DNA from 3 places in the Agromyces sp. NPDC056523 genome. Region 3 is predicted to be linked to each of the others. Evidence: predicted binding sites of a transcription regulator. Region 3 holds the regulator's gene; each other region holds the start of a gene.

Region 1 (9,562 bases), on a different contig from region 3:
TGTCGGTCGGCAGCACGTTCGCCTGATCGCCCACGAGGTGCGCCGCGGCGAAGTCGCCTCGTAGTGCCGTCGAGACGTTGAGGTCGCGGATCTCGTGCCGTGGCTGGTCGCGGAAGATGCGGACGATGCGGTTCTCGGCCTTGCCGTACCGGTTGTCGCCCAGGATGATCGCCATCGACGCTCCTCGCCCCTCGATGCTCAGCTGCCGCGGTACGTCGAGTACGCGAACGGGCTGAGCAGCAGTGGAATGTGGTAGTGCTCCGACGTGTCGCCCACCTCGAACGCGACCGAGACCTCGGGGTAGAAGGCGGGTCGTTCGCCGAAGTAGGCGGCGGTATCGAAGACGACCCGGTAGATGCCGGCGTCCAGCCGCGCGGGCCCGAGATCGGAGACCCGGCCGTCGGCATCGGTGATCCGATCCGCGAGCGAGGACCACGTGCCCTCGCGGAACGCGTCCAGCCGGATCGGGATGCCGGCCGCCGGGCGCCCCAGCGTGGCATCCAGCACGTGGCTCGTGACGTGGCTGCGCGCGGTCACGACGGCGCCCCGATCGGCGCGGCCGAGTCGGCGTGCAGCGTCCGCAGCCGCAGGAGTGCGATCTCGCGCAGCTGCTCCCCCACGACGGCGAGTTCCGCCGCGTCGTCGAGGCTGAGCCGCCGATCGAGCTCGGCGAGGATCTCGGCGCGGGAGCGCCCCGCGGCGCGGATGAGGAAGATCCGGCCGAAGCGCGCCTCGTAGTCGCGATTGCCTTGCGCGATGGCGGCCGAGAGCGTCGCATCGTCGGCATCGGCGGCCGCCTGCTCGGAGCGCGAGAAACGCTCGGCGGCGCCGTCGCCGACGGCGCGTTCCCCGATCCGCGGATGAGCCGAGAGCGCCTCGTCGATCTCGGCCGCGGACAGCGGGGTCGCGGCGGCGTCGGCGGCGGCGAGCAGCTCGTCGACGCCGTCGTATGGCGCGCCGCGCGCGACATCCCGGACCCATCGCTCGACGTGCAGGCACGCGCGCAGCTGGTCCTCGAACGCGGCGATCGCGTCGGAGCCCTGGGACATCGACATCCCCTCCCGCCGCCCGGCTGGCGTGGCTCCCACTGTAGTGGCCGGGGCACGACGAAGGGCGCCTCCCGGAGGAGACGCCCTTCGCGTGGTGCGGTGTGCGAACCGCGGACGGACTAGAAGTCCATGCCGCCGCCCATGTCGGCAGCTGCGGGCGCAGCGGCCTTCTCGGGCTTGTCGGCGACGACGGCCTCGGTCGTGAGGAAGAGGCCGGCGATCGACGCGGCGTTCTGCAGCGCCGAGCGCGTCACCTTCGCCGGGTCGATGATGCCCTGCGCGAGCAGGTCGCCGTACTCACCGGTCGCGGCGTTGAGGCCGTGGCCCGCGGGCAGCTCGGAGACCTTGTTGGCCACGACGCCCGGCTCGAGGCCGGCGTTGAGGGCGATCTGCTTGAGCGGCGCCTCGATGGCGACCTTGACGATGTTGGCACCGGTCGCCTCGTCGCCCGAGAGGCCGAGCTTCTCGAACGCGATCTTGCCGGCCTGGATGAGCGCGACGCCACCACCGGCGACGATGCCCTCCTCGACAGCGGCCTTCGCGTTGCGGACGGCGTCCTCGATGCGGTGCTTGCGCTCCTTGAGCTCGACCTCGGTGGCTGCGCCCGCCTTGATGACGGCCACGCCGCCGGCGAGCTTGGCGAGGCGCTCCTGGAGCTTCTCGCGGTCGTAGTCGGAGTCGGTGTTCTCGATCTCCGAGCGGATCTGGGCGACGCGGCCCGCGATCTGGTCGGGGTCGCCCGCGCCCTCGACGATGGTGGTCTCGTCCTTGGTGATGACGACCTTGCGAGCCTGGCCGAGCAGGTCGAGGGTGGCGTTCTCGAGCTTGAGGCCGACCTCCTCGGAGATGACCTGGCCGCCGGTGAGGATCGCGATGTCCTGGAGCTGGGCCTTGCGGCGGTCGCCGAAGCCCGGCGCCTTGACGGCGACCGACTTGAAGATGCCGCGGATCTTGTTCACGACGAGCGTGGCCAGGGCCTCGCCGTCGACGTCCTCGGCGATGATGAGGAGCTGCTTGCCCGACTGGATCACCTTGTCGACGATCGGGAGCAGGTCCTTGATGTTGGAGATCTTCTGGTTGGCGATGAGGATGTACGGGTCCTCGAACACCGCCTCCTGGCGCTCCGGGTCGGTGACGAAGTACGCCGACAGGTAGCCCTTGTCGAAGCGCATGCCCTCGGTCAGCTCGAGCTCGGTGCCGAAGGTGTTCGACTCCTCGACGGTGACGACGCCCTCCTTGCCGACCTTGTCGATCGCCTCGGCGATGATCTCGCCGATCTGGGGGTCGGCCGCGGAGATCGAGGCGGTCGCGGCGATCTCCTCCTTGGTCTCGACCTCCTTGGCAGCGAGCAGGAGCTCCTCCGAGACGGCCGCGACGGCCTTCTCGATGCCCTTCTTGAGGCTGATGGGGTCGGCGCCGGCGGCGACGTTGCGGAGGCCCTCGCGGACGAGCGCCTGCGCGAGCACGACGGAGGTGGTGGTGCCGTCACCCGCGACGTCGTCGGTCTTCTTCGCGACCTCCTTGACCAGCTCGGCGCCGATCTTCTCGTACGGGTCGTCGAGCTCGATCTCCTTGGCGATCGACACGCCGTCGTTCGTGATGGTGGGGGCGCCCCACTTCTTCTCGAGCACGACGTTGCGGCCGCGCGGGCCGAGGGTCACCTTGACCGCGTCGGCGAGCGTGTTCAGGCCACGCTCGAGGCCGCGACGGGCCTCCTCATCGAAAGCAATGATCTTTGCCATGTGTGTCTCTCGTCCCTTCCGGACGTTCAAGATTCCAAGGGGTTAGCACTCAAATCAGGTGAGTGCTAAGTCGATTCTGGCACTCTCCCGCGGCGAGTGCAAGCGCGTCGGACCCCTGCGGGACGCACGTGGACATACGGAAGCGCCGCCGTTTCCACGGCGGCGCATCCGGAGTCGAGGATCAGGCGGGGCGGACGGCCTCGGCCTGCGGGCCCTTGGAGCCCGAGCCGACCTCGAAGGTCACCTGCTGGCCCTCCTCGAGCACCTTGTACCCCGACATGTCGATCGCGGAGTAGTGGACGAACACGTCCTGTCCTCCGCCGTCGACGGTGATGAACCCGTATCCCTTTTCAGCGTTGAACCACTTGACGGTTCCGTTCGCCATGCGTTGCTCCCATGTAGCCGTGTATCCGAGTCAGCACGTGCCTTCCGCCTGTACCGGGCCGTCCGACGTGCTGACGTGGCGCCTGGTGGGGCGCCGGGTGCTTCACACGGGTTCGAGCGACCGACTCCAGATAGTCACAGCGCACGCGCCGGGCACAAGGGCCTCGGCGTCACGAATGGTCGCAGAATGGCAACGATTCGGTCACCGATCAGCCGGCGGCCTGCTCTGCGTAGTCGGCTCCGAGGACGACGACGATCTGCAGCCCCTCGGCGGCGAAGTCCTCGTTGAGCCGCACGTCTGCCCCGGGCAGGAGCTGGGCCACGCCCCGAGCGGCGCCCTCGAGGTCGGGGCTCGCGTAGTAGACCACGGTCTCCTGGAGGTCGGATGCGTCGGCGTTCGAGGCGACCCCGACGGTCACTCCCCCGGCGGTGAGCGTCTCGCTCGCGCGCGCGGCGAGGCCCGACGTGGTGGTGCCGTTCAGCACCGTCACCGGGATGTCGGGGGCGATGGTGGGCGGCACCGTGGCGACCGGCGTGGGCGACGCCGACGGAGCCGGCACGTCGTCGAAGTTGAGGCGGTCGTTGAAGACCGCCACCGCCGCGATGCCGGCACCCGCGAGGACGACGGTCGCGAGCGCCGCCCAGCCGAACGCGATCCACCGCGCCCCGCGCCGCGCGGGCGCGCGGTGCGCGCCGACTCGCTCGATGCCGTGCGGGATCGAGTCGAATCGGTCGCGGGGGAACTTCTGCACCATGGGTCCAGTCGGGGTCGGGGCCTGTTCAGGCGAGCGGATGGCCGTGGGGAATCGTACGACGTGCGCGGGCGTCCGCGCGCGCCTCGCGCTGCCGTTGCAGCCGCTTGACGAGCATGGGGTCGTGCCGCAGCGCGTCCGGAGAGTCGACGAGCGCCCCGAGCAGCCGATAGTACCGGGCCGCCGACATGCCGAGCTCGTCGCGGATCGCGTCGGCCTTGCGTGCCGGATCGCGCCACGATCGTCCCTCGAAGGCGAGGATGTCGCGTTGGCGGGCGTCGAGCCCACCGGTCGCCGCGGCCCGTTCGGGCACGCTTCCGGCGCCGTGGTCGGCATCGTCCGGTCGGCGTGCCGCGTCCATCCCGCCTCCGTCCGCTCCTGGCATGTGACGCCATCCTAAGGATCGGACGCCGGGAACCCGCCGCACGCCACGCGTCGAAGCGCGCCGGGAACACCCCCGTCGGGGAGGGCGTTGCACCACCCGGGTCGCGCATGCGCGACGATGGAAGTCCCACATGCACGAGGAGCAGGTCGCAATGGCATACCAGGTGAGCAAGTCCGACGACGAGTGGCGCGAGCAACTCGGCGCCGACCAGTATGCGGTACTCCGCGAGGCGGCGACCGAGCGACCGTGGACGGGCGAGCTCCTCGACGAGGAGCGGGCCGGCGTGTACGCCTGCGCCGCCTGCGGCGCCGAGCTGTTCAAGAGCGGCACGAAGTTCGACTCCGGATGCGGCTGGCCGAGCTTCTACGAGTCCGTCCGGCCCGAGGCCGTCCAGCTCATCGAGGACACCTCCCTCGGCATGGTGCGCACCGAGGTGCGCTGCGCGAAGTGCGGCTCGCACCTCGGTCACGTGTTCCCCGACGGGTTCGGCACGCCGACCGGCGACCGCTACTGCATGAACTCCATCGCCCTCGACTTCACGCCCGAGTCCTGAGGTGACCTCCGTTCGCGTGGCTGCGCTCGCCCGGCGGTCGTGGCCGAAGGTGACCGATGCCGCGCCCTCCGACGAGGAGCTCCGCGAGCTCCTCGAGGCGGCGGGGCGCGTGTCCGACCACGGCGCACTCGTGCCGTGGCGGGTGATCGCCCTGCGCGGCGACGCCCGGAACCGGCTCGGCGACGCGCTCGTCGAGGCGGCCGGCGTCGACGGCGACGCCGCGGCGAAGCTCGCGCACAAGCCGCAGCGCGCACCGCTCCTCCTCGCGCTCGTCGCGATCGTGCGCCCGCACCCGAAGGTCGCGGAGTGGGAGCAGGAGGCGTGCGCGGCCGGCGTCGGGCACATCCTGACGATGCTGCTCGACGAGGCCGGGTGGGGCGCGATGTGGCGCACCGGCCCGTACACGAGACATCCGGCGGTCGCCCGCATGCACGGCCTCGCCGACGAGGAACGGCTCATGGGCTGGCTCTACGTCGGGGGCAAGCCCTTGACCGGACGGCCCGAGCGCCGCCGTGCCCCGATCGCGGAGGGGCGGCTCAGCACGATCGGCTGACCGGCGCGTGCGCGCCCGTCGTGGAGCCGGCTACGGGACTCGAACCCGTAACCACCGCTTTACAAGAGCGGTGCGCTACCAATTGCGCCAAGCCGGCAGGTGATTCCCACACATCCTACCGACCGGCCGGCGGGGACGACGATGGCCCGGACGGAGCCGGGCCATCGGGTCGGCGGAGCGCTCAGCCCGCCGCCGGAGTCGGCGTCGGCGTCGGCGTCGGAGTGCCGTTGGACTCCGAGTAGCTCTCGCCTGCGGCCTGCAGGACGAACGCCTGGAACTCCGCGGTGTCCTCGAGCGAGCCGACGTACTGCTTGCCGTTCACGAGCACCGTCGGGGTGCCGGTCACGGCATCGAGCTCGGAGTTCGGGATCGGGCCCGTCAGCGCGCGATCCGTGGCGGCCTGCACCCAGCCCTTGAAGCGCATGTCGTCGATGCACGAGTCGACCGACGACGACGCGCCGGCCTCGGCGGCGATGTCCTTGATCTCGTCGTTGGAGAGCCCGGCCGAGAGCTCCTCGGGCTGGTTCTCGAACATGAGCCCGTTGAAGTCGAAGAACGCCTCGGGCGAGTACTCGGCGACGCAGGCCGCCGCATTCGCCGCGCGGAGCGAGTACTGCGTGCCCGCCGACTTGTTCGTCAGGATCGCGATCGGGTGCACCTCGAGGGTCGCGGCCCCCGACTCGACCATGGTGCGCATGGTCTCGTTGTTCGTCGTCTCGAACTGGCCGCAATAGGGGCACAGGTAGTCGATGTAGGTGACGATGTTCGCCACGGTGCCGCTCTCGTCGGGCTGGGTCGGAGTCGGCTCGCCGCCGTCGGCGATGGCCGGGGTCGCCACGGCCTCGATGCCGTTCTCGCCGCCGACGAGGAGGATGCCGTCGCTGGCCATGTTCGCCGGGCCGGGACCGGCGGGCTGGGTGCTCTGCAGCACGAGGCCGATCACCAGGCCCGCGACCGCGAGGATCGCCACCACGACGCCGCCCTGGATGAGCAGCCGGTTGCGCCGATCGCGCTTCTTCTGCTCCTCGCGCAGGAGGCGGGCCTTCTCACGGGCCGCGTCGCGACGCTCGTTGCGGGTGGGGCGTGGCTGGATCGGTCCGCCAGTGCTCATCGATGGTCAACTCCGGGTCGCTGTGGGGGCGCGCGCACGCGGGCACGCGCACCGATCGAGTGTAGGAGCGATCGCTGGGAAACGCCCAAACGGCGCCCCGACGACCGCTGGATGCCTGCCCGGCGCCCGCGCCGGGCGAGATCCGGGGCGGGCGTCACGATTCCTCGGGGCGCATGGACGCATGACATACTGAGGGAGCGTCGACACCGATGTCGGCGTTTCCATTCACTACGGATCGTCCGGCACGTACCTGCCGGTGAAGGAGATCAGAACCATGGCGTCAGTCACGTTCGACAAGGCCACCCGCCTCTATCCCGGTGGCACCCGTCCCGCGGTCGACAAGCTCGACCTCGAGATCGCAGACGGGGAGTTCCTCGTCCTGGTCGGCCCCTCCGGCTGCGGCAAGTCCACCTCGCTCCGCATGCTGGCGGGCCTCGAAGAGGTCAACGAGGGCAACATCTTCATCGGCGACCGCAACGTCACCGATGTGCCGCCGAAGGACCGCGACATCGCGATGGTGTTCCAGAACTACGCACTGTACCCGCACATGACCGTCGCCGAGAACATGGGCTTCGCGCTCAAGATCGCCGGCGTCGGCAAGGACGAGCGCGCTGCTCGCGTGCTCGAGGCCGCGAAGCTGCTCGACCTCGAGCCGTACCTCAACCGCAAGCCGAAGGCGCTCTCGGGCGGCCAGCGCCAGCGCGTCGCCATGGGCCGCGCGATCGTGCGCCAGCCGCAGGTGTTCCTCATGGACGAGCCGCTGTCGAACCTCGACGCCAAGCTCCGCGTCCAGACGCGCACCCAGATCGCGTCGCTGCAGCGCCGCCTCGGCGTCACCACGGTCTACGTCACGCACGACCAGACCGAGGCGCTCACGATGGGCGACCGCATCGCCGTGCTCAAGGACGGCGTCCTCCAGCAGGTCGGTACGCCGCGCGAGCTCTACGAGCGGCCGAACAACGTCTTCGTCGCGGGCTTCATCGGCTCGCCGGCGATGAACCTGTTCCACGCCGACGTCGTCGACGGCGGCATCAAGTTCGGCAGCGCGACCGTGCCGGTCGAGCGCGACGCGCTCACGTCCGCGTCGAGCGGCGTCGTCACGATCGGCGTCCGGCCCGAGGACATCCAGGTCTCGAGCACGCAGGGCGAGGGCCTCGAGGTCGTCGTCGACCTCGTCGAGGAGCTCGGCGCCGACGGCTACCTCTACGGTCACTCGACCATCGAGGGCAAGCGCACCGACATCGTCGCGCGCGTCGACGGCCGCGTGCACCCGTTCGCGGGCGACACCGTGTACCTCCTCCCGACGCCGAAGCACGTGCACGTGTTCGACGCCGAGTCGGGTGCGCGCCTCCTCGAGGCGCCGGTCGTCAGCTGACGCACGATCCATTCGATCGCGATGCCGGTCGGGCTTCGGCCCGGCCGGCATCGTCGTTGCCGGGTACGCTGGGCCTGATGAGCGGCACACTCTCCATCACGTCGGCGATGACCGATCCGGCCCTGCTCGACCTCCCGTGGGACGTGCCCCTCGAGGCGTGGCCGAGCGAGCACATCGCGGCGCTGCCGAAGGGCATCTCCCGCCACCTCGTGCGGTTCGCGCACCTCAGCGGACACGTCGTCGCCGTCAAGGAGACTACGGCCGAGATGGCGCGGGGCGAGTACGAGATGCTCCGCACGCTCCAGCGCCTCGAGATCCCCTGCGTCGAACCCGTCGCCGTGATCACCAACCGCACCGATGCCGACGGCTCGGCACTCGCTCCCGTGCTCGTCACCCGGCACCTCCGCTTCTCGCTGCCCTACCGGGCGCTGTTCTCCCAGACGCTGCGACCCGACACCGCGACCCGCCTCGTCGACGCGCTGGCCGTGCTGCTGGTCCGCCTGCACATCATCGGGTTCTTCTGGGGCGACGTGTCGCTGTCGAACACGCTGTTCCGTCGCGATGCCGGCGCCTTCGCCGCCTACCTCGTCGACGCCGAGACCGGCAAGCTCTACGAGGGCGGCCTCTCGAACGGGCAGCGCGAGAACGACCTCGAGATCGCCCGCGTCAACATCGCCGGCGAGCTGCTCGACCTCGAGGCCGGCGGTCGCGTGGCCGACGAGCTCGACCCCGTGCGGATCTCCGACGGGATCGTGGATGCATACCGCAACCTCTGGAAGGAGCTCACGGGCAGCGAGTCGTTCGGTGTGGCCGAGCGCTGGCGCATCAACGAGCGCGTGAACCGCCTGAACGACCTCGGCTTCGACATCGAGGAACTCGCGATCCGCACCGACGAGACCGGCACGACGCTCCGGATCCAGCCGAAGGTCGTCGACGCCGGGCACCACCAGCGGCGCCTCCTGCGCCTCACCGGCCTGGACACGGGCGAGAACCAGGCACGACGACTCCTCAACGACCTCGACTCGTATCGCGCCGCGTACAACAAGCAGGCACAGGACGAGGAGATGGTCGCGCACGAGTGGCTCATGCGCGTGTTCGAACCCGTCGTGCGCGCGGTCCCGTCGGAGCTGCGGGGCAAGCTCGAGCCGGCCGAGATCTTCCACGAGCTGCTCGAGCACCGCTGGTACATGGCGCAGCAGGAGGGCCGTGACATCCCGCTCGCCGAAGCACTGACCGCCTACGTCAACGACGTGCTCCGCCACCGCCGCGACGAGGCCACCGTGATCGGTCCGCCGACCGAGGCGATCACCACGGCGCTGCCCTCGATCGCGCCCGACACCGCGGCGATCCCCGTGCACGACCCCGACGACGAGGGCGACTGGCGCCTGAAGGTCTGACCCCGGCTACGCGGCGCGGAGCTTCGCGATCTCGTAGAGCGTGACGGAAGCGGCGATGCCGGCGTTCAGGGATTCGGTCGCCCCCGAGATCGGGATCGAGACGATCGCGTCACAGGTCTCGGTCACGAGGCGCGAGAGGCCCTTGCCCTCGGAACCGACGACGACCACGATCGGACGGTCCGCGAAGTCGAGGCCCGGGAGCTCGACATCCCCACCGGCGTCGAGACCGAGCACGAAGACGCCGCGCTGCTTGAGCGCCTT
Region 2 (9,562 bases), on a different contig from region 3:
TTCCGCGAGGCCGTGATCGACCTCGACGCCGTGCGCCACAACGCCCGGCACCTGGCCGAGGCGGTCGCGCCGTCGCGCGTCATGGCGGTCGTCAAGGCCGACGCCTATGGGCACGGCGCCGTCGCGGTCGCGCGCGCGGCGGTCGAGGCGGGTGTCGACTGGCTCGGCGTCGCCGACCTCGACGAGGCGATCGCGCTTCGAGGCGCCGGCATCGAGGCACCGCTGCTGGCGTGGCTCCACGATCCCGATGCGCGGTTCGTGGCCGCGATCGTGCGCGACGTCGACCTCGGCGTCTCATCGGTCCGCCAGCTCGAGGCGGCCGCGGAGGCCGCCGGGGCCGCCGGTCGTGTCGCGAACGTGCACCTCAAGCTCGACACAGGGCTCAGTCGCAACGGCATCGCCGCGGCCGACTGGCCCGCCGCGGTCGATCGCGCGGTCGAGCTCGAGCGCGATGGCCGGATCCGCGTGCGCGGGCTGTTCAGCCACCTCTCGAACACCTCACCCGACGAGGACGCGGCGCAGCTGGACGCCTTCCTCCGGGGCGTCGAGGTGGCCGAGGCCGCCGGCCTCCATCCCGAGCTGCGCCACCTCGCGTCGACCGCCGCAGCCCTGCGTTTCCCCGAGGCGCGCCTCGACATGGTCCGGATCGGCATCGGCCTCTACGGCGTGCCGCCCTACGGCGACGGCACCACGGCGGCCGAACTCGGCCTGCGGCCCGTGATGACCCTGCGTGGGCGCATCGCCGCGGTGCGACGGGTGGATGCCGGCACCGGTGCCTCGTACGGCTATGCGTGGCGCGCCGAGCGCGAGACGACGCTCGCGCTCGTGCCGCTCGGCTACGCCGACGGCGTCCCGCGGCAGGCCTCGGGCCGCGCCGAGGTCGCGATCGGCGGCACGCGCCATCCCGTCGTCGGCCGGATCGCGATGGACCAGTTCCTCGTCGACGTCGGCGATGCCGAGGTGGGGGTGGGCGACGAGGTCGTGCTCTTCGGCGACCCCGCCACCGGTGCGCCCTCCGCCGACGACTGGGGCGACGCGGCCGACTCGATCGCGTACGAGATCGTGACGCGCATCGGGTCCCGCGTGCCGCGCACGCACGTGGACGCCTCGTGATGCGGCGCACGGCGGCCGACACCGAGGCGATGGAAGCACTCGGGCGCGAGCTCGGCCGCCTCCTGCGCGCCGGCGACCTGGTCGTGCTCACGGGTCCCCTCGGCGCGGGCAAGACGACCCTGACCCGCGGGATCGGCGAGGGCCTGCGCGTCCGAGGTCCCGTGCAGAGCCCGACCTTCGTCCTCGCACGCACGCACCCGAGCCTCGTCGGGGCTGCGCCGCTCGTGCACGTCGACGCCTACCGGCTCTCGGGTGCGGCCGAGCTCGAGGACCTCGACCTCGACTTCGCGAACTCGGTCGTCGTCGCCGAGTGGGGCGCAGGCCTGCTCGACGACGTGGCCGACTCGTGGCTCGAGGTGGTCATCGAACGTCGTCGCGGCGGCGATGCGACCGACGCCGTGCACGACGGCGCGGGCGCGGACGACCTCGAGGCCGACGAGCCGAGGACGGTCCGCCTCGTCGGGCACGGGCCGCGGTGGGCGGGCACGCCGTATGCGGCCGCGCCGGCGCTCGGCGCCTGAGCGTCCTCCCGGCAGGCGCCCCTCGGCCCGCGTCTAGGCTGGACGGCATGCTCCTCGCGATCGACACCTCCACCGGCACGAGTGTCGCCGTGGTCGACCGCGACGGCGGGATCCTCGCGGAGGCCGGCACGCATGACACGATGCGCCATGCCGAGGCGATCGGCGGTGCCATCCGCGACGTGATCGAGCGCGCCGGCGTGCGCGCGCCCGAGCTGTCGGCGGTCGCGGCCGGCATGGGGCCGGGGCCGTTCACCGGCCTCCGGGTCGGGATCGCCGCCGCGCGCGCCTTCGCGCTCGGCATCGGGCGCCCCGTGGTCCCCGTCGTGAGCCACGATGCGGTCGCGCTGGCCTGGTACTCGGGCGGCGGCGGCGGACCGCTCCAGGTCGTCACGGACGCGCGGCGCCGGGAGTCCGCGGTGACCGACTACGACGGTCTCGACGACGCCGGGCTTCCCGTGCGACTCGGGATGCCGCGACTCGAGCCCCGCGACGCGGTGCCGGCGCCCCGCGGCATCCGCTTCGACGCCGACACCGTCTCGGCCGGTTCCCTCGGACTGCTCGCCGAGCTCGGCTGGTCGGCCGGCCGGCTGCCGTTGGCCGGCGACGAACCGCTGTACCTGCGCGCACCCGACGTGACGCCCTCGGCCGGCAAGCGGGTGACGCCGTGAGCCTCATGCTGCGCCGCGCCCGCCCCGACGACCTCGCCGCCATCATGGTCATCGAGCGCGGGACCTTCGCCACCGACGCGTGGCCCGAGCACGCCATGCGGGCCGAGCTCGAGGGCGAGCACACCTACTACCTCGTGGTCGTCGACGACGCGAGTCCCGACGTCGTCGTCGCGTACGCCGGGCTGCTCGCGCCGCGCGGGTCGGGCCAGGGCGACATCCAGACCATCGCGGTCGACGACGCCGTGCGCGGCCGCGGCCTCGGCCGCGCGCTCATGCAGGCGCTCATCGACGAAGCGCGTCGTCGTGCCGCGGCCGAGCTCTTCCTCGAGGTGCGTGCCGACAACCCGGTGGCACGCGGCCTGTACGCGTCGCTCGGCTTCGAGGAGATCGGCGTGCGCCGCGGCTACTACCAGCCCGACGGAGTCGATGCGATCGTCATGCGGCTCGAGGTGCCGCCCGCCGTCGCCCGGCCCGCGACCTCCGGCGACCGCCTCGCCGCACCCGCAGGAGACCAGACGTGAACCGCGACGCCCCCCTCGTGCTCGGCATCGAGACCTCGTGCGACGAGACCGGCGTCGGCATCGTCCGCGGCACCGAGCTGCTCGCGAACGCCATCGCCTCGTCGATGGAGGAGCATGCGCGCTACGGCGGCGTGGTGCCCGAGGTCGCGGCACGCGCCCACCTCGAGGCCCTCGGGCCGACCATCCGAGCGGCGCTCGACGAGGCATCCGTCGACCTGGCCGACCTCGACGCCGTCGCGGTGACGAGCGGCCCCGGGCTCGCGGGCGCGCTCATGGTCGGGGTCGGCGCCGCGAAGGCCCTCGCGCTCTCGCTCGAGAAGCCGATCTACGCCGTCAACCACCTCGTCGGGCACGTGGGCGCCGACCTGCTCGGCGACCGCCCGCTCGAGACGCCGAGCGTGGCGCTGCTCGTCTCCGGCGGCCATACGTCGCTGCTGCTCGTGCGCGACCTCGACTCCGACGTGGAACTGCTCGGCGAGACGATCGACGACGCGGCCGGCGAGGCGTTCGACAAGGTCGCACGACTCCTCGGCCTGCCCTACCCGGGCGGGCCCGAGATCGACCGCGCCGCGATCGGCGGCGACCCCGACGCCATCCGGTTCCCACGCGGGCTGACCCGGCCGAAGGACCTCGAGCGGCACCGCTACGACTTCTCGTTCTCGGGGCTCAAGACCGCGGTCGCGCGCTGGGTCGAGCAGCGCGAGGCGGCAGGCGAGCCCGTGCCGCTGGCCGATGTGGCGGCGAGCTTCCGCGAGGCCGTGGTCGACGTGCTCGTCTCGAAGGCCATCGCGGCGTGCACCGAGCTCGGCGTGCCGAGACTGCTGCTCGGCGGGGGCGTCGTCGCCAACCGGCGCCTGCGCGAGGTGGCCGGGCAGCGAGCGGATGCCGCGGGCATCGCGCTGCGCATCCCGCCGCTGTCGCTCTGCACCGACAACGGCGCCATGATCGCCGCCCTCGCTGCCCGCCTCGTCATGGCCGGGCACGCGCCGTCGACGCTCGACTTCGGCGCGGATTCGACCCTGCCCGTCACCGACATCCAGACCTGAACGCCCGCGTCGCAGCCCGACACCGGAGGACATGAGGACTTCTGCCCCTGCCGGGCGTCTGCGGCGAGCGCTATCGTGACGCGAGAACCCCGCGAATGCGGGGGCGCCGACGCGCGCCGCCGGTCGTTGACACCGCCCAGCGGCGCTGCCAGCATGGCCCAGTCCATGCACTCACCGAGGGAGCACCTTCACATGACCGACCCCAACGCCGACCCGAACGTCCCGAACGTTCCGCCGGCTCCGCCCGCCCAGCCCGCGCCGTCGTACGGCACCAGCGCCCCGTCGTACAACGCGGCGCCGCCCTCGTACGCCGCAGCTCCGGGTGGCGGCCAGAAGACCAACGTCCTCGCGATCGTCTCGCTCGTGTCGGCGTTCTTCATCTCGCTCGTCGCCATCATCACCGGCCACATCGCCCTCAGCCAGATCAAGAAGACCGGTGAGCAGGGCCGCGGCCTCGCGATCGCCGGCCTGATCATCGGCTACGTCGGCCTCGTCGTCGGCATCATCGTCGCGATCGCATGGTTCGCCCTCATCGGCACCGCGATCAGCACGGGCAACATCCCCACCAACTGATCCACCCGCAGCACGGAAGGGGCTCGACATGAGCGATCCCAGGAATCCCGACGAGCCCGACCAGCCGGTCACGCCGTCCGAACCGACGGTCCCCGCGGAACCCGTCGAGCCCCCCGTGCCTGCGGAGCCGGTCGAGCCGACCGTTCCGGCCGAGCCGACCGAACCCACGATCCCCGCCGAGCCGAGCCCCGAGCCCGGTCCCGCCGCGCCCGAGCCGTTCCATCCGCTCGAGGTGCCCGAACCGCCCGCCCCGCCGTCGGCGCCGGGAACGCCGAGCGCTCCGCCGCCGCCCGCGGCCCCCGAGCCGCCGGCACCGCCTGCGCCGCCGGCCTACGGCGCGGGCGTCCCGTCGCCGTACGGCGCGCCGCCCGCCGCCACGCCTCCCGTCTCCGGCGCGGCGCCCGCAGCCTACGGTCAGGGCGCTGCGTACGGCACGTCGCCCGACCCGTACGCGGCCACGCCGCCGCCGTACGGCGGAGCCGGGGTGCCGCCGTACGGCGCCGCACCCGGCGCGGCGGCAGCCGGCTACGTGGCCCCGTCGGCGAAGCCGACGCCCGTCTACAGCCTCATCTCGCTGATCGCCGGCATCATCGGCATCGTCGGCTCGCCGATCCTGTTCCTGCCGTTCGTCGGGGGCGTGCTCGGGCTGTTCGTGCCGGCCGCCGCGGTCGTGCTCGGCTTCATCGGCCGCCGCAAGGAACCGGCCGCCAAGGGCATGTGGCTCACGGGGATCGTGCTCGGCTTCATCGGGCTGGCGCTCGCCCTCCTGTCGTTCATCCTCTGGGGCGTGCTCGCCGCCGTGAGCGGCGGCTACAGCGGCTACATCTACTGACCCGCAGACCGTGACCGACGAACGGAGGCCTCCCGCCGAGCGCCCGACCCGACCCGACGGGGATCCGGTCGAGGCGCCGACGGCGAGCGCGCCGTCCACGGTCCCGACGCACACGGCGCCGACGCCGATCGGACCGCATACCGCATTCGAGCCCGAAGCCGCTCCGCCCGCTGATGGGCCGGAGCGACCTTCGGCCGCGCCGCCGCGGGAGATCGACCGCCCCTACGACACGGGCGAGCTGCACGGTCTGCCCACAGGGCAGCTGCTCGCCGTCGGTCGCCCCGAGCCCGAGATCCGCGTGGACGACCTCGAGGACGACGAGCACCGGCGCCTCTCCAGCTACGTCGCGGCCGTGCTCGGCGTGGCCGGCGCCGCGGCGTCCCTGCTCGTCGGCTGGATGTTCCCCCTGTCGATCGCCGCGATCGTGTTCGGCGTGCTCGGCCTGCGACGCGAGGAGCACGGCCGGATCCCCGCCTTCGTCGGCATCGGCACGGGCATCGCGGGCCTCGTGTTCTCGTGCGTCTGGCTCGGCTACTACGCGATCGTCTTCGGCGCGCTGACGACGTAGGTCACACCCGTTCGACGAGCAGGGCGACGTGGCGGCCCTCCTCGCGCGTGAGGACGATCGTCGCGGCGTCGTCGCCCTTGAGCTTGAGTCGGGTGCGGAGCGCCGCCGGGTCGACGTCGACGCCGCGCTTCTTGATCTCGAGCGTGCCGACCCCGCGGGCGTGCAGTGCCTGGCGGAGGTGCCGCTCATCGGCGGGCAGTCGCTCGAGCACGCGGAACCCCCGCGCGAACGGGCTCGCGACCTGGCGGTCGCCCGTGAAGTAGGCGATGCCGTCGCTCAGCATCCACGCCCCGTTGGCGCGGGCGAGGTCGCCGATGAGCCGGGCGCGGATCACCGCGCCGTCGGGCTCGTAGAGGTAGTCGCCCAGCGGCCCGACCGGGGCGTCCTCGCTGTCGGCGGGGGCGACCAGCTCGTGCGCGGCATCGCCGCGGATGACGAGCGCCGCGCGGCCGACGCCGTGGCGTGCGAGCGCGCCCGTCCACACCGCGAGCTCGACGACGTCGCCGTCGACGGAGACCCACTGCGCCTCGGTCCCGGCCGGGACCACCCCGCGATCGGTGCCCGGTCCGAGCTTGACGCCCACCGGCATCCGCTCGCCCAAACCGAACGCGAAGTCGAGCGACGGCGAGTACTCCGCGGCGTCGGCGAGGCGCGTCGTGGTGCCGCCGGCGGTCGTCCGGCGAGCGGGGTCGAGCCACGCGGCGTCGACGCCGGCGAGCGAGACGTCCTCGGCGCGAGCGTGGAGCACGCGCACGCGCGGGAACGGGGTCAGGTTGAACGCCGCGATCGCCGCGGTCACCTCGTCGGCCTCGGCCGCGGTCACCTCGAGGTCGATCGCGGCGAACGCGAGCGCGTCGCCCCCGATGCCGCAGCCGAGATCGGCGACGTGGCGCAGCCCGGCGCGCGCGTACCGCCCGGCGTGCAGCGCGGCGACGCGGAGCCGGGTGGCCTGCTCGAGGCCGGCCTCGGTGAACAGCATGCGATCGGCGAACTCGCCGAACTTCGCGCGCGCGCGCGTCCGCAGTTTCGACTGGCTCAGCACGGCGGCCACGAGGCCGGGGGAGTGACCCTGCTTGCGAAGGTCGGCGACCGTCCGAACCACGTCGGCGCTGCTGGTCCAGGCGGGGAGCGAGTCGAGCAGGTCGAGGCCCTGCGGAGAGAGCAGCTGCACCAGCTCGTCGCGTTCCACGCCGCCACGCTAGCACTGCGACATACGCTGGCACTCACGTTGCACGAGTGCCAGAACAACCCTAGACTCGGGTTAGCACTCTCACTCAGAGGCTGCTAACCCCAGTCTTCGTCAAGAAAGAGGTCAACCGTGTCGGTTTCCATCAAGCCGCTCGAGGATCGCATCGTCATCAAGCAGGTCGAGGCCGAGCAGACCACCGCGTCTGGCCTGGTCATCCCCGACACCGCCAAGGAGAAGCCGCAGGAGGGCGAGGTCGTGGCCGTGGGCCCGGGCCGCATCGACGACAACGGCAACCGCGTCCCGCTCGACGTCTCGGTCGGCGACAAGGTCCTCTACTCCAAGTACGGCGGCACCGAGGTGAAGTTCGGCGGCGAGGAGTTCCTCGTGCTCTCGGCTCGCGACGTGCTGGCGGTCGTCGTCCGCTAGTCGGCACCGACATCGTCCGCGGCCCGGATGCCACTCGGCATCCGGGCCGCGTCGTGTCTCCGGTCCGCATGCGACGGCGATCGGATGTCGCGGCGCAACGCGGCGGCTGGATCTCGACGGTCGACGGCAGCCGATCCGCCGCGCTGCGTCGACGACCGCACGTAGGCTGATCCGGTGACCTCCGCACCACCGGCCACCGCGCCATCGCGAACTCCTCGGGCGGGCCTCAGCCGCGCCGGACTCGTCTACGCGGTCTCCGCCTACGCGCTGTGGGGCTTCCTCCCGATCTACTTCATCGCGCTCGCGCCCACCACGCCGGTCGAGATCGTGGCGTGGCGGATCCTGCTGTCGCTGGTGTTCTGCGGCCTGCTCATCGCGGTGACGCGCACCTGGCGGTCCTTCGCCCGGGTGCTGCGCGACCGCCGCGTGGTGCTCATCATGGGCGCGGCCGGCGCGCTCATCTTCGTCAACTGGCTCACCTACGTCTACGCGGCACTCTCCGGCCAGGTCGTCGAGGCGGCGCTCGGCTACTTCATCAACCCGATCGTGACGGTCTTCCTCGGGGTGCTCGTGCTCAGGGAGCGCCTGAACGCCGTGCAGTGGACCGCGGTGGGCATCTCGATCGTCGCCGTCGTCGTGCTCGCAGTGGGATACGGCCAGGTGCCCTGGATCGCGCTCGTGCTGGCGTTCAGCTTCGGCTTCTACGGCCTCATCAAGAAGCGCGTGGGGCCGCGGGTCGACGCCGTCTCGGGCCTGACCCTGGAGACCGCGTGGCTGGCGCCGCTCGCGGCCGTGCTGCTGGTCGTCGAGGGCGCCACGAACGGCCTCACCATGGGCGCCGAGGGCGCGTGGCACACCGTGCTGCTGCTCGCGGCGGGAGCGATCACGGCGATCCCCCTGCTGCTGTTCGCTGCGGCCTCCCGACGCCTGCCCCTCATCTACATGGGCTTCATCCAGTACTTCGCGCCGTTCATCCAGTTCCTGGTCGGCGTCGTGATCCTGCACGAGCCCATGCCGCTCGAGCGATGGATCGGCTTCGGCCTGGTCTGGATCGCGCTCGTCGTGCTGACGTTCGACCTCGTCCGGGGGGCGCGGGCAGCTCGTCGGGCATCGCTCGCGGCGCTCTGACGTCGATCGCCGGTACGGCGCCACCCCGCGATCTGGGGGTTGCGGGCACCCCGGCGGGACGGGGATTGCGTGCGCGAATTCGCGCGTGGACGCCGATTTCGTGCGTGATGGCGCATCGATGTGTCGCTGGGGTAACGATTGGCCCGGCGTTACCGGGTTGTGATCGGGATCGCTTGTTTCGGCCTGACCCGGGCAATACTGTCAAACCACTGGCGTCGCAAGGCGCTGAATTGTGTACCGATCCTTCAGTCCCAAGGAGCAACATGAGCGTATTCGCGAAGGCCACCGCCTCGCGCTCGGCTCGCGCGGCTTGGACGGGCATCGCCATCGCCGGCGTGTCCGCCCTCCTCCTCACCGCGTGCAGCACGGGCGGAACCGCCCCGGAAGAAACCGAGGAGCCGGCCGACACCGGTGACGCGCTGGCGGTCGAGGCGGGTGAGCGCGACCTCACCCTGAAGGTCGGCACCATCCTGCCGCAGAGCGGCAGCCTCGCCTTCCTCGGCCCGCCCGAGGAGGCCGGCGTGGCGCTCGCCGCGCAGGACATCAACGAGGCCGACGCCGGCATCCAGGTCGAGGTCGTGTACCGCGACTCCGGCGACACCACGACCGACATCGCGACGGTCTCGGTGACCGACCTCCTCTCGCAGGACGTCTCGGCCATCGTCGGCGCCGCATCCTCGGGTGTGTCGTTCACGGTCATCGACCAGATCACCGCCGCCGGCGTGGTCCACTTCTCCCCGGCGAACACCTCGCCCGACTTCACGGACTACGAGGACAACGGCCTGTACTTCCGTACGGCTCCGCCGGACGTGCTCCAGGGCGAGGTGCTCGGCAACCTGATCGCCGAGGACGGTGCGTCGACGCTCGGCCTGCTCGTGCTCAACGACCCGTACGGCACGGGCCTCGCCGAGTACACCAAGCAGGCGTTCGAGGCGGCAGGCGGCGAGGTCGTCGCCGAGGAGCTGTTCAACACCGGC
Region 3 (9,562 bases):
GACGCGGGCCCGCGGCATCCGTCAGCCCGCCCTGATGGCGCCGAGCTCGCGCGCCCTCGCCACCGCCGCGGTGCGGGAGCCGACGCCGAGCTTGGTGAAGATGTGCACGAGGTGCGACTTCACGGTCGCCTCGCTGAGGAACAGGGCCTGCCCGATCTCGCGGTTCGTGCTGCCGGCCGCGACGAGCTGCAGCACCTCGGCCTCCCGCACCGTGAGCCGCTGGTCGGCGCTGCGCTGCGATTCGTCGAGGCGCGATGCGACCGCGGGAGCGAGTGCCGACTCGCCGGCGGCCGCGGCGCGGATCGCGGCGACGAGCTCGCCGGGTGGGGCGTCCTTGAGCAGGTAGCCGCTCGCCCCTGCCTCGATCGCGCCGAGGATGTCGGCGTCGGTGTCGTAGTTCGTCAGCACGAGCACGCGCGGCGAGTCGGGCAGGGACCTGATGCGGCGCGTGGCCTCGACGCCCTGCAGTGAGCCCGGGAACTGCAGGTCCATGAGCACGAGGTCGATGCCCGGTGCCGCGGCGAGCTGCACGGCCTCCTCGGCGGACGCCGCCTCGCCCGTGACCTCGAGGTCGGGCTCGGCCTCGAGGAGGGCGCGCATGCCGGCCCGGACGACGGGGTGATCGTCGCTCAGCAGGAGCCGGATCACGCGGCCACCGCCGGGATCCGCACCGACAGCGCCGTGCCGCCGCCGGGCCTGGACTCGACGTCGGCGGTGCCGCCGAGGTTCTCCGCGCGCTGGCGAATCGCCCGGAGCCCGAACGACGGCTCGCCGGCGCGCTCGCCCTCGAGCGTGGCGGGATCGAAGCCCACGCCGTCGTCGACGACGTCGAGCGCGACCTCGTCGCCGAGGTAGCTCAACGTCAGCTCGGCACGCGCCGCATCGGCGTGCTTGACGACGTTCGAGAGCGAGCCCTGCGCGATCCGCAGCAGCGTCGCCTCGATCGACATCGGGAGTGCGACGGGCTCGCCGCTCATCGAGAACGACACGCGGGTGCGGGAGCCCGCCTGCGCCGACTGCTCGTTCGTGGCGTCGGCGAGCCGGCGGAGGGCGGCGGGCAGCGTGCGCTCGTCGAGCGCCGGCGGCGTGAGCTCCCGGATGAACCGACGCGTCTCCTGGAGGTTGTCGGCGGCCGTCTCGCGAGCAAGCCGCAGCTTGTCGCGCGTCGCCTCGTCGGCGACGTCGCGCTCGGCCGCGTGCAGCAGCATCTGGATCGACGAGAGCCCCTGGGCGACGGTGTCGTGGATCTCGCGCGCGATGCGCTCGCGCTCGGCGAGCGTGCCGGCTTCGCGGCTCGCGGCAGCGAGCTCCTCGCGCGTGGCGAGCAGGTCGAGGATGAGCGCCTGGCGCTCGCGCGACTCCACGGCCATGGCGCGGTACCCGAGGCCGATGATGACCGCGACGCCCGCGGAGATCAGGGGGCCGAGCACGCTGCCGACCTCGAAGCCGAGGTGGGACGTCGAGCCCCAGACGCTCAGGACGAACGTCACCGCGACGAGCGGCACGCTCCAGCGCGCCGGGAGGACGTGCAGCTCGATGAAGAACAGCGGGAACGCGAGGAACGCGGCATCGGGTGTCAGCGCACTGAGCCCGAGCCAGAGGCCGAGCAGCATCACGAGCCAGCCGGCGCGCATCCACGGCGTGATCACCTGGTGCGCGGTGACGATGCCGACCGCGTACGTGCCGAGGAACGCGATCGACAGGATCGCGATGGCGACCAGGTCCTCACTGCCGACGACGACCGCCCGCGCGGCCACGAAGACCGTGAGGCCGACGACGAGGACGTGGAGGCCGACGCGCAGCGAGGTGAAGACGGGCCGCAGCGCCGATGGCTGCACCCGTCCGACGAGGGGGGCATCGAGCACGGTCATGGTGCGATTCAGCCTAGTGACCGGCCCCTTCCGCGGCATCCGTCGAAAGTGTGATCGGGCGCATGGGAGAATCGTCGGGATGTCTCCGAGAGCCGCCAACCCGCCGGTGCCCGCCGCCACCGACCCCGCGCTGATCCGCAACTTCTGCATCATCGCGCACATCGACCACGGCAAGTCGACCCTCGCCGACCGCATGCTCCAGATCACGGGCGTCGTGGCCGACCGCGACATGCGGGCGCAGTACCTCGATCGCATGGACATCGAGCGCGAGCGCGGCATCACCATCAAGAGCCAGGCCGTGCGCATGCCGTGGCAGCTCGCCGACACGTCGTACGCGCTGAACATGATCGACACTCCTGGGCACGTCGACTTCAGCTACGAGGTCTCGCGCTCGCTCGCGGCGTGCGAGGGCGCGATCCTGCTCGTCGACGCGGCGCAGGGCATCGAGGCGCAGACGCTCGCGAACCTCTACCTCGCGCTCGAGAACGACCTCGAGATCATCCCCGTGCTCAACAAGATCGACCTGCCCGCGGCCGAACCGGAGAAGTACGCGAAGGAGCTCGCCGACCTCATCGGCGGCTCGCCCGACGACGTGCTGCGCGTCTCGGGCAAGACCGGCATGGGCGTCGAAGACCTGCTCGACCGCGTCGTCGACCGCATCCCGGCGCCCGTCGGCAATGCGGATGCCCCGGCCCGCGCGATGATCTTCGACTCCGTGTACGACAGCTACCGCGGCGTCGTCACCTACGTGCGGATGGTCGACGGCAAGCTCAACCCGCGCGAGCGCATCCAGATGATGTCGACGAAGGCGACCCACGAGATCCTCGAGATCGGCGTGAGCGCGCCCGAGCCCACGCCCACGAAGGGCCTCGGCGTCGGCGAGGTCGGCTACCTCATCACCGGCGTGAAGGACGTGCGCCAGTCGAAGGTCGGCGACACCGTGACGACGGCGGTCAAGCCCGCCGCCGAGGCGCTCGCCGGCTACACCGAGCCGCTGCCCATGGTCTTCTCGGGGCTCTACCCGATCGACGGCAGCGATTACCCCGAGCTCCGCGAGGCGCTCGACAAGCTCAAGCTGTCGGATGCCGCGCTCGTCTACGAGCCCGAGACGTCGGTCGCCCTCGGCTTCGGCTTCCGCGCCGGGTTCCTCGGGCTCCTGCACCTCGAGATCGTGACCGAGCGCCTGCGACGCGAGTTCGGGCTCGACATCATCAACACGGCGCCGTCGGTGGTCTACGAGGTGACGACGGAGGACAAGAAGACCGTCACCGTGACGAACCCGAGCGAGTTCCCGACGGGTGGCAAGATCGCCGAGGTCCGTGAGCCCATGGTCAGGGCGGCCATCCTCGCGCCGAAGGACTACGTCGGCACCATCATGGAGCTCTGCCAGTCGCGTCGCGGCAGCCTCCTCGGCATGGAGTACCTCGGCGAGGACCGCGTCGAGATCCGCTACAACATGCCGCTCGGCGAGATCGTGTTCGACTTCTTCGACCAGCTGAAGTCCAAGACGGCCGGGTACGCCAGCCTCGACTACGAGCCCTCGGGCGAGCAGGCCGCCGACCTCGTGAAGGTCGACATCCTGCTCCAGGGCGAGCAGGTCGACGCGTTCAGCGCCATCGTGCACCGCGACAAGGCGTACGCCTACGGCGTGCTCATGACCGGGCGCCTGCGCGAGCTCATCCCGCGCCAGCAGTTCGAGGTGCCGATCCAGGCCGCGATCGGCGCGCGCATCATCGCCCGCGAGTCGATCCGCGCGATGCGCAAGGACGTGCTCGCCAAGTGCTACGGCGGCGACATCACCCGCAAGCGCAAGCTCCTCGAGAAGCAGAAGGAGGGCAAGAAGCGCATGAAGATGGTCGGCCGGGTCGAGGTGCCCCAGGAGGCGTTCATCGCCGCGCTCTCGGGCGAGACCGAGAAGAAGGACGCCAAGAAGTAGGCGGTCCGACTCGGTCAGGGCCGTTCCGTAGAATCGACGGATGACTCGCCGGAGCACCTTCACCGACCAGTCCGTCACGTACGGCGCGATCGGCGCCACACTCGACCCCGACCTGCTGCGCTACCCGCCCGCCGGATTCCGGCCCGCTGAGGACTCCGTGAAGCTCGGGTCCGGCAGGGATCGGTTCGACCGCGCCGCCGAGGAGCTCATGACCTGGGGCGTCCAGAAGGGCGCCGGCTTCGAGATCGTCGACGCGGCGCCGGGAACGGGGGCGCAGTACACCGGCATCACCTACGGCCCCGACGGGGCGCCGCTGGCCGACCAGCCGGCCGCTCGGGTCGAGCAGCGGTACGGCCCCGACGGCACCCCCTACGTCGGCGCGGGCATGACGGCGACGCTCAAGCCGCGCGGGCGACGCCGCGCGCGCGGCATCCCGGTGCTCGTCGTCTACGTCGTCGACGAGCCAGAGCGCGTGGGCTTCGCGTACGGCACGACCGGTGACGCGCCCGAGAGCGGCGAGGAGTCGTTCATCCTCGAACATCGTGACGACGACACCGTGTGGCTGACCATCAGGTCGGTGCTCGAGCCGCGCGGCGGCATCCGGCGGATGTTCTCACCGCGGACCCGCCGCCGTCGTCGCGAGCTGACCACGCGCGAGCTGCGGGCGCTGCATCCCGCGTACGCCTGACGATGGCGGGAGCGCTTCCCCTCGCCGACCCGGCGCCCGCCGACGGGCTCCTGCCCGCCGTCGCGGCGACCGCCGCCGCCGGGCGCGCGTTCGGCGTCTACGTGCACGTGCCGTTCTGCCGCGTCCGCTGCGGCTACTGCGACTTCAACACCTACACCGCCGGCGAGGTGCGCGGCACGTCGCAGGCGCAGTACGCCGACCAGGCGATCGCCGAGCTCCGCTTCGCGCGCGGCGTGCTCGAGGCATCCGGCGCTCCCGACCGCCCCGCCGACACGGTGTTCTTCGGCGGCGGGACGCCGACGCTGCTGCCGGCCGCCGACCTCGTGCGGACGCTCGACGCGATCCGCCACGAGTTCGGCATCGCCGCCGGCGCCGAGGTGACCACCGAGGCCAACCCCGACTCGGTCGACGCCGACGACCTCAGGCGCCTTGCCGACGGCGGGTTCACGCGCGTCTCGTTCGGCATGCAGTCCGCCGTGCCGCACGTGCTCGCCACGCTCGATCGCACGCACGATCCGGCGCGCGTGCCCCTGGTGGTGCGCTGGGCCCGCGACGCAGGGCTCGACGTCAGCCTCGACCTCATCTACGGCACGCCGGGGGAGTCGCTCGACGACTGGCGTCGGAGCGTCGATGCGGTCATCGCCGAGCGGCCCGATCACGTCAGCGCCTATGCGCTCATCGTCGAGGACGGCACCAAGCTCGCACGGCAGATCCGCCGTGGCGAGCTCGCGACCCCCGACGACGACCTCTCGGCCGACATGTACGAGCTGGCCGACGACCTGCTCGCCGCCGCGGGCTACGGATGGTACGAGGTGTCGAACTGGGCGACGGATGCCTCGCACCGCTCGGGCCACAACCTCGGCTACTGGCGCGGCGACGACTGGTGGGGCGTCGGCCCGGGCGCGCACAGCCACGTCGGCGGCGTGCGGTGGTGGAACGCCAAGCACCCCGCGGCGTACGCGGACCGCCTCGCCGCCGGGATCTCTCCGGCGGTCGGCCGGGAGACGCTCGACGGCGCCGCTCGCGAGACCGAGCGGGTGCTGCTGGCGACGCGCATCCGGGAGGGCATCGAAGTGGCCACGCTCGGTGCCGGGGGCCGGCACGCGGTCGCCGGCCTCATTGCCGACGGCCTCGTGGATGCGGCAACCGCCCTCGCCGGTCGGCTGACGCTGACGCGACGAGGGCGGTTGCTCGCTGACGCCGTCGTGCGACGGCTGTTGACGGCTAGCTGACGAACTTGATCGTCAGCGGGTAGGTGTAGGGCTGACCCTGGTTGGCCTTCACGGCCGCGATGATGCTGAACACGATCGTCACGACCCAGATGGCGATCGACAGGAAGATGCCGATGATCAGCACCCACAGGATGCCGGCGACGATGTTGGCGATGAGCATCGTGATCTGGAAGTTCAGCGCGGTCGCCGAGTGCTCGCGGACGAAGTTGCCCCGGTCCTTCAGGACCAGGTAGCCGACGAGCGCCGGGACGAACGAGAAGAAGATGCCGCCGACGTGGATCAACGTCGCCCACAGACGCTGGTCCTGCGGGCTCATCGCCACGTTCTGCTGGTAGCCCTGCTGGTATCCGGGGTCGCCCGCGGGCGGCGGAGGCGGGGTCGGACCGCCGGGCGGCGGCGGAGGCGTGGTGCCGCCGGGCGGCGGAGGCGTGGTTCCCCCGGGCGGCGGGGTGGGGGGCGTGGGAGGTGGTGCGTCGGACATGATGCTGGCTCCTTGGAAGGTCGCGCCCGGATCGCGGGTCGTTGTCATCATGCTGGCACAGTGCGACGCGCCGGTCGAGGCATACCCGACCGGCGCGTCGCGAGCCGCGAGGAGGCGGACTACTTGATGAGGCGGATGGCGAAGGGATAGCGGTAGTGCTGTCCCTCCTTGGCCTTGAGGAAGCCCAGGACCGAGAAGACGATCACGGCCGCCCACAGCGCGAGGTACAGCAGGCTCGCGACCACGCCGAACAGGCCGAACGTCACGGCCGTGAGGATCGACGAGACGATGAACAGCGCCACCCAGCCGATCAGCGCGGTGATCTGGAAGTTCAGCGCCTCCTTCGACTCGGTCGCGGTGAAGCGGCCGCGGTCCTTGAACACGAGCCAGATGATCAGTGAGGGCAGGATGCCGAGGATGCCGCCGAGGTGGGCGAAGGATCCCCACTGCACGTCCTGCTCCTGCGAGAGCGGGGCGCCGGGCTCGGCGGCCGGCTGCGAGGCGACGTTCGGGTCGTGCGGGGGGACGTTGGGGTCGGTCATGTGACTGCCTTTCGGATCGGGAAGCGCGCACCGGCCACGAGTGGGGGATGCCGGCGCGGTGCTGCGAGGACGTTGCACACGCTACTGCCGCGCAGATCCGGGCGGCAACGGTGCCATCGTCGAATGTCGCGATATGATTAGCAGTCACGTGAGCCGAGTGCTAAGCCTCGGCGCGCCCCGTGCGACGGTCGAGGGAAGCGAGGGCCATGGTCTCCGAACGCAGTCTCGCCGTGCTCCGCGCGATCGTGCAGGACTACGTCGCCTCGCGCGAGCCCGTCGGGTCGAAGACGATCGTCGAACGGCACCACTTCGGCGTCTCGGCCGCGACCATCCGCAACGACATGGCCGTGCTCGAAGAGGAAGAGCTGATCGCCGCGCCGCACACCTCGTCGGGCCGCATCCCGACCGACAAGGGATACCGCGTGTTCGTCGACCAGCTGGCCGACATCCGCCCGCTCACGAGCGCGCAGCGGCAGGCGATCGAGACCTTCCTCGGGGAGTCGAACGACCTCGACGAGTTGCTCGCGCGCACCGTCCGGCTGGCGTCGCAACTGACTCGGCAGCTCGCGGTCGTGCAGTACCCGAGCTTCCAGCGCGCCCGGGTGCGCCACGTCGAGCTCGTCTCGCTCGCCCCGACGCGCGTGCTGTGCATCCTGATCTCCGACACCGGCCAGGTCGAGCAGCGGCTGGCCGAACTCGACCACCCGGCCGACGACGAGACGCTCGGCCGCCTGCGCAACCGCCTGAACGAGGTGGCGGCCGGGCTGACGATGACGGATGCCGCGACCGCGCTGTCGGCCGAGACCGCGAGCGCCGATCGGGCGCACGCCGAGGTGCTCCGCACGCTCGCGGCGACGCTCGCCGACCAGGCGGCGTTCACGCGGAGCGATCGACTCGTCGTGGCCGGCGCGGCGAACCTCGTGCGGACCGAGCAGGACTTCTCGGGCAACATCCTCGGCGTCATCGAGGCGATCGAGGAACAGGTCGTCATCCTGAAGCTCTTCGGCGAGATGCACTCCGAAGACGGCATCACCGTCCGGATCGGCCGCGAGAACGCCGCCTACGGCCTCGGCGACGCGTCCGTCGTGTCGAGCTCCTTCGAGATCCCGGGTCGCGACGTGTCGCGGCTCGGCATCGTCGGACCCACCCGCATGGACTACTCGCAGGGCATGGCCGCCGTGCGCGCCGTCGCTCGCTACCTCTCCCGGACGCTCGGCGAGAGCTGAACCGCGCGGAGCCGCCCGTCGCGGCATCCGCCACCGGCAATTCGAAAGGAACCCGCCTGCAGTGGCCGACCACTACGAGGTCCTCGGCGTCTCCCGCGACGCCACCCCCGACGAGATCAAGAAGGCGTACCGCCGTCTCGCGCGCGAACTCCACCCCGACGTCAATCCCGGCGCCGAGGCGTCCGAGCGGTTCAAGCAGGTCACGCACGCGTACGACGTGCTCTCCGACCCCAAGCAGCGCCAGCAGTACGACCTCGGCGGCGGCCAGGGCGGATTCTCGGGTGCCGGGTTCGGCGGGTTCGGCGACATCTTCGAGACGTTCTTCGGGGCCGGACAAGCCAGCCGTGGGCCGCGGTCGCGCCGTGAACGCGGCCAGGATGCGCTCATCCGGCTCGAGGTGAGCCTCGACGAGGTCATCTTCGGCACGCATCGCGACCTCGAGGTCGACACCGCGGTCACGTGCGAGACGTGCCACGGCTCGTGCTGCCAGCCGGGCACGGCGCCGGTCACGTGCGACATCTGCGGCGGCTCCGGGCACATCCAGCGCTCGGTCCGTTCGCTGCTCGGCAACGTGATGACCTCGAGCCCGTGCGGATCCTGCCGCGGCTACGGCACGATCATCGCCACGCCCTGCGTGACGTGCCAGGGCCAGGGGCGCGTGCGTGCGCGTCGCACGGTGCCCGTCGACGTGCCCGCCGGCGTCGACACCGGGGTGCGCCTGCAGATGCCGGGCTCGGGCGAGGCCGGGCCCGCCGGGGGCCCGAACGGCGACCTCTACCTCGAGGTCAAGGTGCGCAACCACGACGTCTTCAGCCGCAACGGCGACGACCTGCTCTGCACGCTCGAGGTGCAGATGACCGATGCGGTGCTCGGCACGACCGCGAAGGTCGAGGCGCTCGACGGCGACGTCGACCTCGAGCTCAAGGCCGGCGTGCAGAGCGGCGAGATCCTCACCGTCAAGGATCGCGGCATCACCCACCTGCGGGGCGGCGGGCGTGGCGACCTCAAGGTCGCGGTGCACGTCGTCACGCCCACCAAGCTCAGCCACAGGGAGCGCGAGCTCGTCGAGCAGCTCGCCAAGGCGCGCAAGGCGCAGCCGCCGGAGCTGGGGCACTTCCAGCAGGGGCTGTTCGCGCGGCTGCGCGACCGGTTCCTCGGCTGACGGCGACGATCGGGCGGATGGCGCGATGAGCAGCCTCTACCTCGACGAGACGCTCGACCTCTCGGCGGTCGGGCGCGGCGATGAGGTGACGCTCGGCGGCGACGAGGCGCGCCACGCCGTCACGGTCGCACGGGTGCGCGCGGGCGAACGGGTCTCGGTGGGTGACGGCCACGGCCGGGTGGTGACCGGCGTGGTCGCGACGGCCGAGGGGAGGCGGCTCGAGCTGACCGTCGACGAGGTCCGCGACGAGCCCGAGCCCGCGCCGCGGATCACGCTCGTCCAGGCGCTCGCGAAGGGCGACCGCGACGAGCTGGCCGTGCAGGCCGCGACCGAGCTCGGGGTCGACCGCATCGTTCCGTGGTCGGCCGGCCGCTCGGTGTCGCGCTGGGACGGGCCGAAGGCCGAGAAGGGTCGCGCGCGCTGG

The links. Region 3 encodes HrcA, which represses chaperone genes, less so after heat shock. Its sites were predicted from a motif close to TTNGCACTCGNNNNNNNCGAGTGCNAA; they were not measured.
Region 1: the regulator HrcA is predicted to act here: its motif matches at 2,834-2,860, upstream of groL (chaperonin GroEL).
Region 2: the regulator HrcA is predicted to act here: its motif matches at 7,059-7,085, upstream of groES (co-chaperone GroES).

Annotation. Positions count from the first base shown of each region.
Region 1 covers NZ_JBHTTM010000001.1:1,359,193-1,368,754, reverse strand. The annotation lists gene pucL (factor-independent urate hydroxylase) at 1-175, opposite strand, end outside; gene uraH (hydroxyisourate hydrolase) at 199-537, opposite strand; gene uraD (2-oxo-4-hydroxy-4-carboxy-5-ureidoimidazoline decarboxylase) at 534-1,049, opposite strand; gene groL (chaperonin GroEL) at 1,169-2,791, opposite strand; gene ACFQ58_RS06695 (cold-shock protein) at 2,973-3,176, opposite strand; gene ACFQ58_RS06690 (LytR C-terminal domain-containing protein) at 3,385-3,930, opposite strand; gene ACFQ58_RS06685 (DUF3263 domain-containing protein) at 3,956-4,312, opposite strand; gene msrB (peptide-methionine (R)-S-oxide reductase MsrB) at 4,464-4,865, shown strand; gene ACFQ58_RS06675 (nitroreductase) at 4,867-5,418, shown strand; tRNA gene ACFQ58_RS06670 (tRNA-Thr) at 5,440-5,515, opposite strand; gene ACFQ58_RS06665 (DsbA family protein) at 5,600-6,529, opposite strand; gene ACFQ58_RS06660 (ABC transporter ATP-binding protein) at 6,804-7,904, shown strand; gene ACFQ58_RS06655 (DUF4032 domain-containing protein) at 7,982-9,301, shown strand; gene rlmB (23S rRNA (guanosine(2251)-2'-O)-methyltransferase RlmB) at 9,308-9,562, opposite strand, start outside.
Region 2 covers NZ_JBHTTM010000001.1:1,214,190-1,223,751, forward strand. The annotation lists gene alr (alanine racemase) at 1-1,113, shown strand, start outside; gene tsaE (tRNA (adenosine(37)-N6)-threonylcarbamoyltransferase complex ATPase subunit type 1 TsaE) at 1,113-1,634, shown strand; gene tsaB (tRNA (adenosine(37)-N6)-threonylcarbamoyltransferase complex dimerization subunit type 1 TsaB) at 1,682-2,302, shown strand; gene rimI (ribosomal protein S18-alanine N-acetyltransferase) at 2,308-2,823, shown strand; gene tsaD (tRNA (adenosine(37)-N6)-threonylcarbamoyltransferase complex transferase subunit TsaD) at 2,820-3,869, shown strand; gene ACFQ58_RS06040 (DUF4190 domain-containing protein) at 4,062-4,442, shown strand; gene ACFQ58_RS06045 (DUF4190 domain-containing protein) at 4,471-5,274, shown strand; gene ACFQ58_RS06050 (hypothetical protein) at 5,285-5,842, shown strand; gene ACFQ58_RS06055 (SAM-dependent methyltransferase) at 5,844-7,031, opposite strand; gene groES (co-chaperone GroES) at 7,161-7,457, shown strand; gene rarD (EamA family transporter RarD) at 7,632-8,585, shown strand; gene ACFQ58_RS06070 (ABC transporter substrate-binding protein) at 8,849-9,562, shown strand, end outside.
Region 3 covers NZ_JBHTTM010000002.1:134,535-144,096, forward strand. The annotation lists gene ACFQ58_RS07590 (alpha/beta fold hydrolase) at 1-18, opposite strand, end outside; gene ACFQ58_RS07595 (response regulator) at 22-648, opposite strand; gene ACFQ58_RS07600 (sensor histidine kinase) at 645-1,871, opposite strand; gene lepA (translation elongation factor 4) at 1,951-3,807, shown strand; gene ACFQ58_RS07610 (DUF1990 family protein) at 3,848-4,495, shown strand; gene hemW (radical SAM family heme chaperone HemW) at 4,498-5,727, shown strand; gene ACFQ58_RS07620 (DUF4870 domain-containing protein) at 5,720-6,208, opposite strand; gene ACFQ58_RS07625 (DUF4870 domain-containing protein) at 6,328-6,750, opposite strand; gene hrcA (heat-inducible transcriptional repressor HrcA) at 6,957-7,976, shown strand; gene dnaJ (molecular chaperone DnaJ) at 8,038-9,138, shown strand; gene ACFQ58_RS07640 (16S rRNA (uracil(1498)-N(3))-methyltransferase) at 9,164-9,562, shown strand, end outside.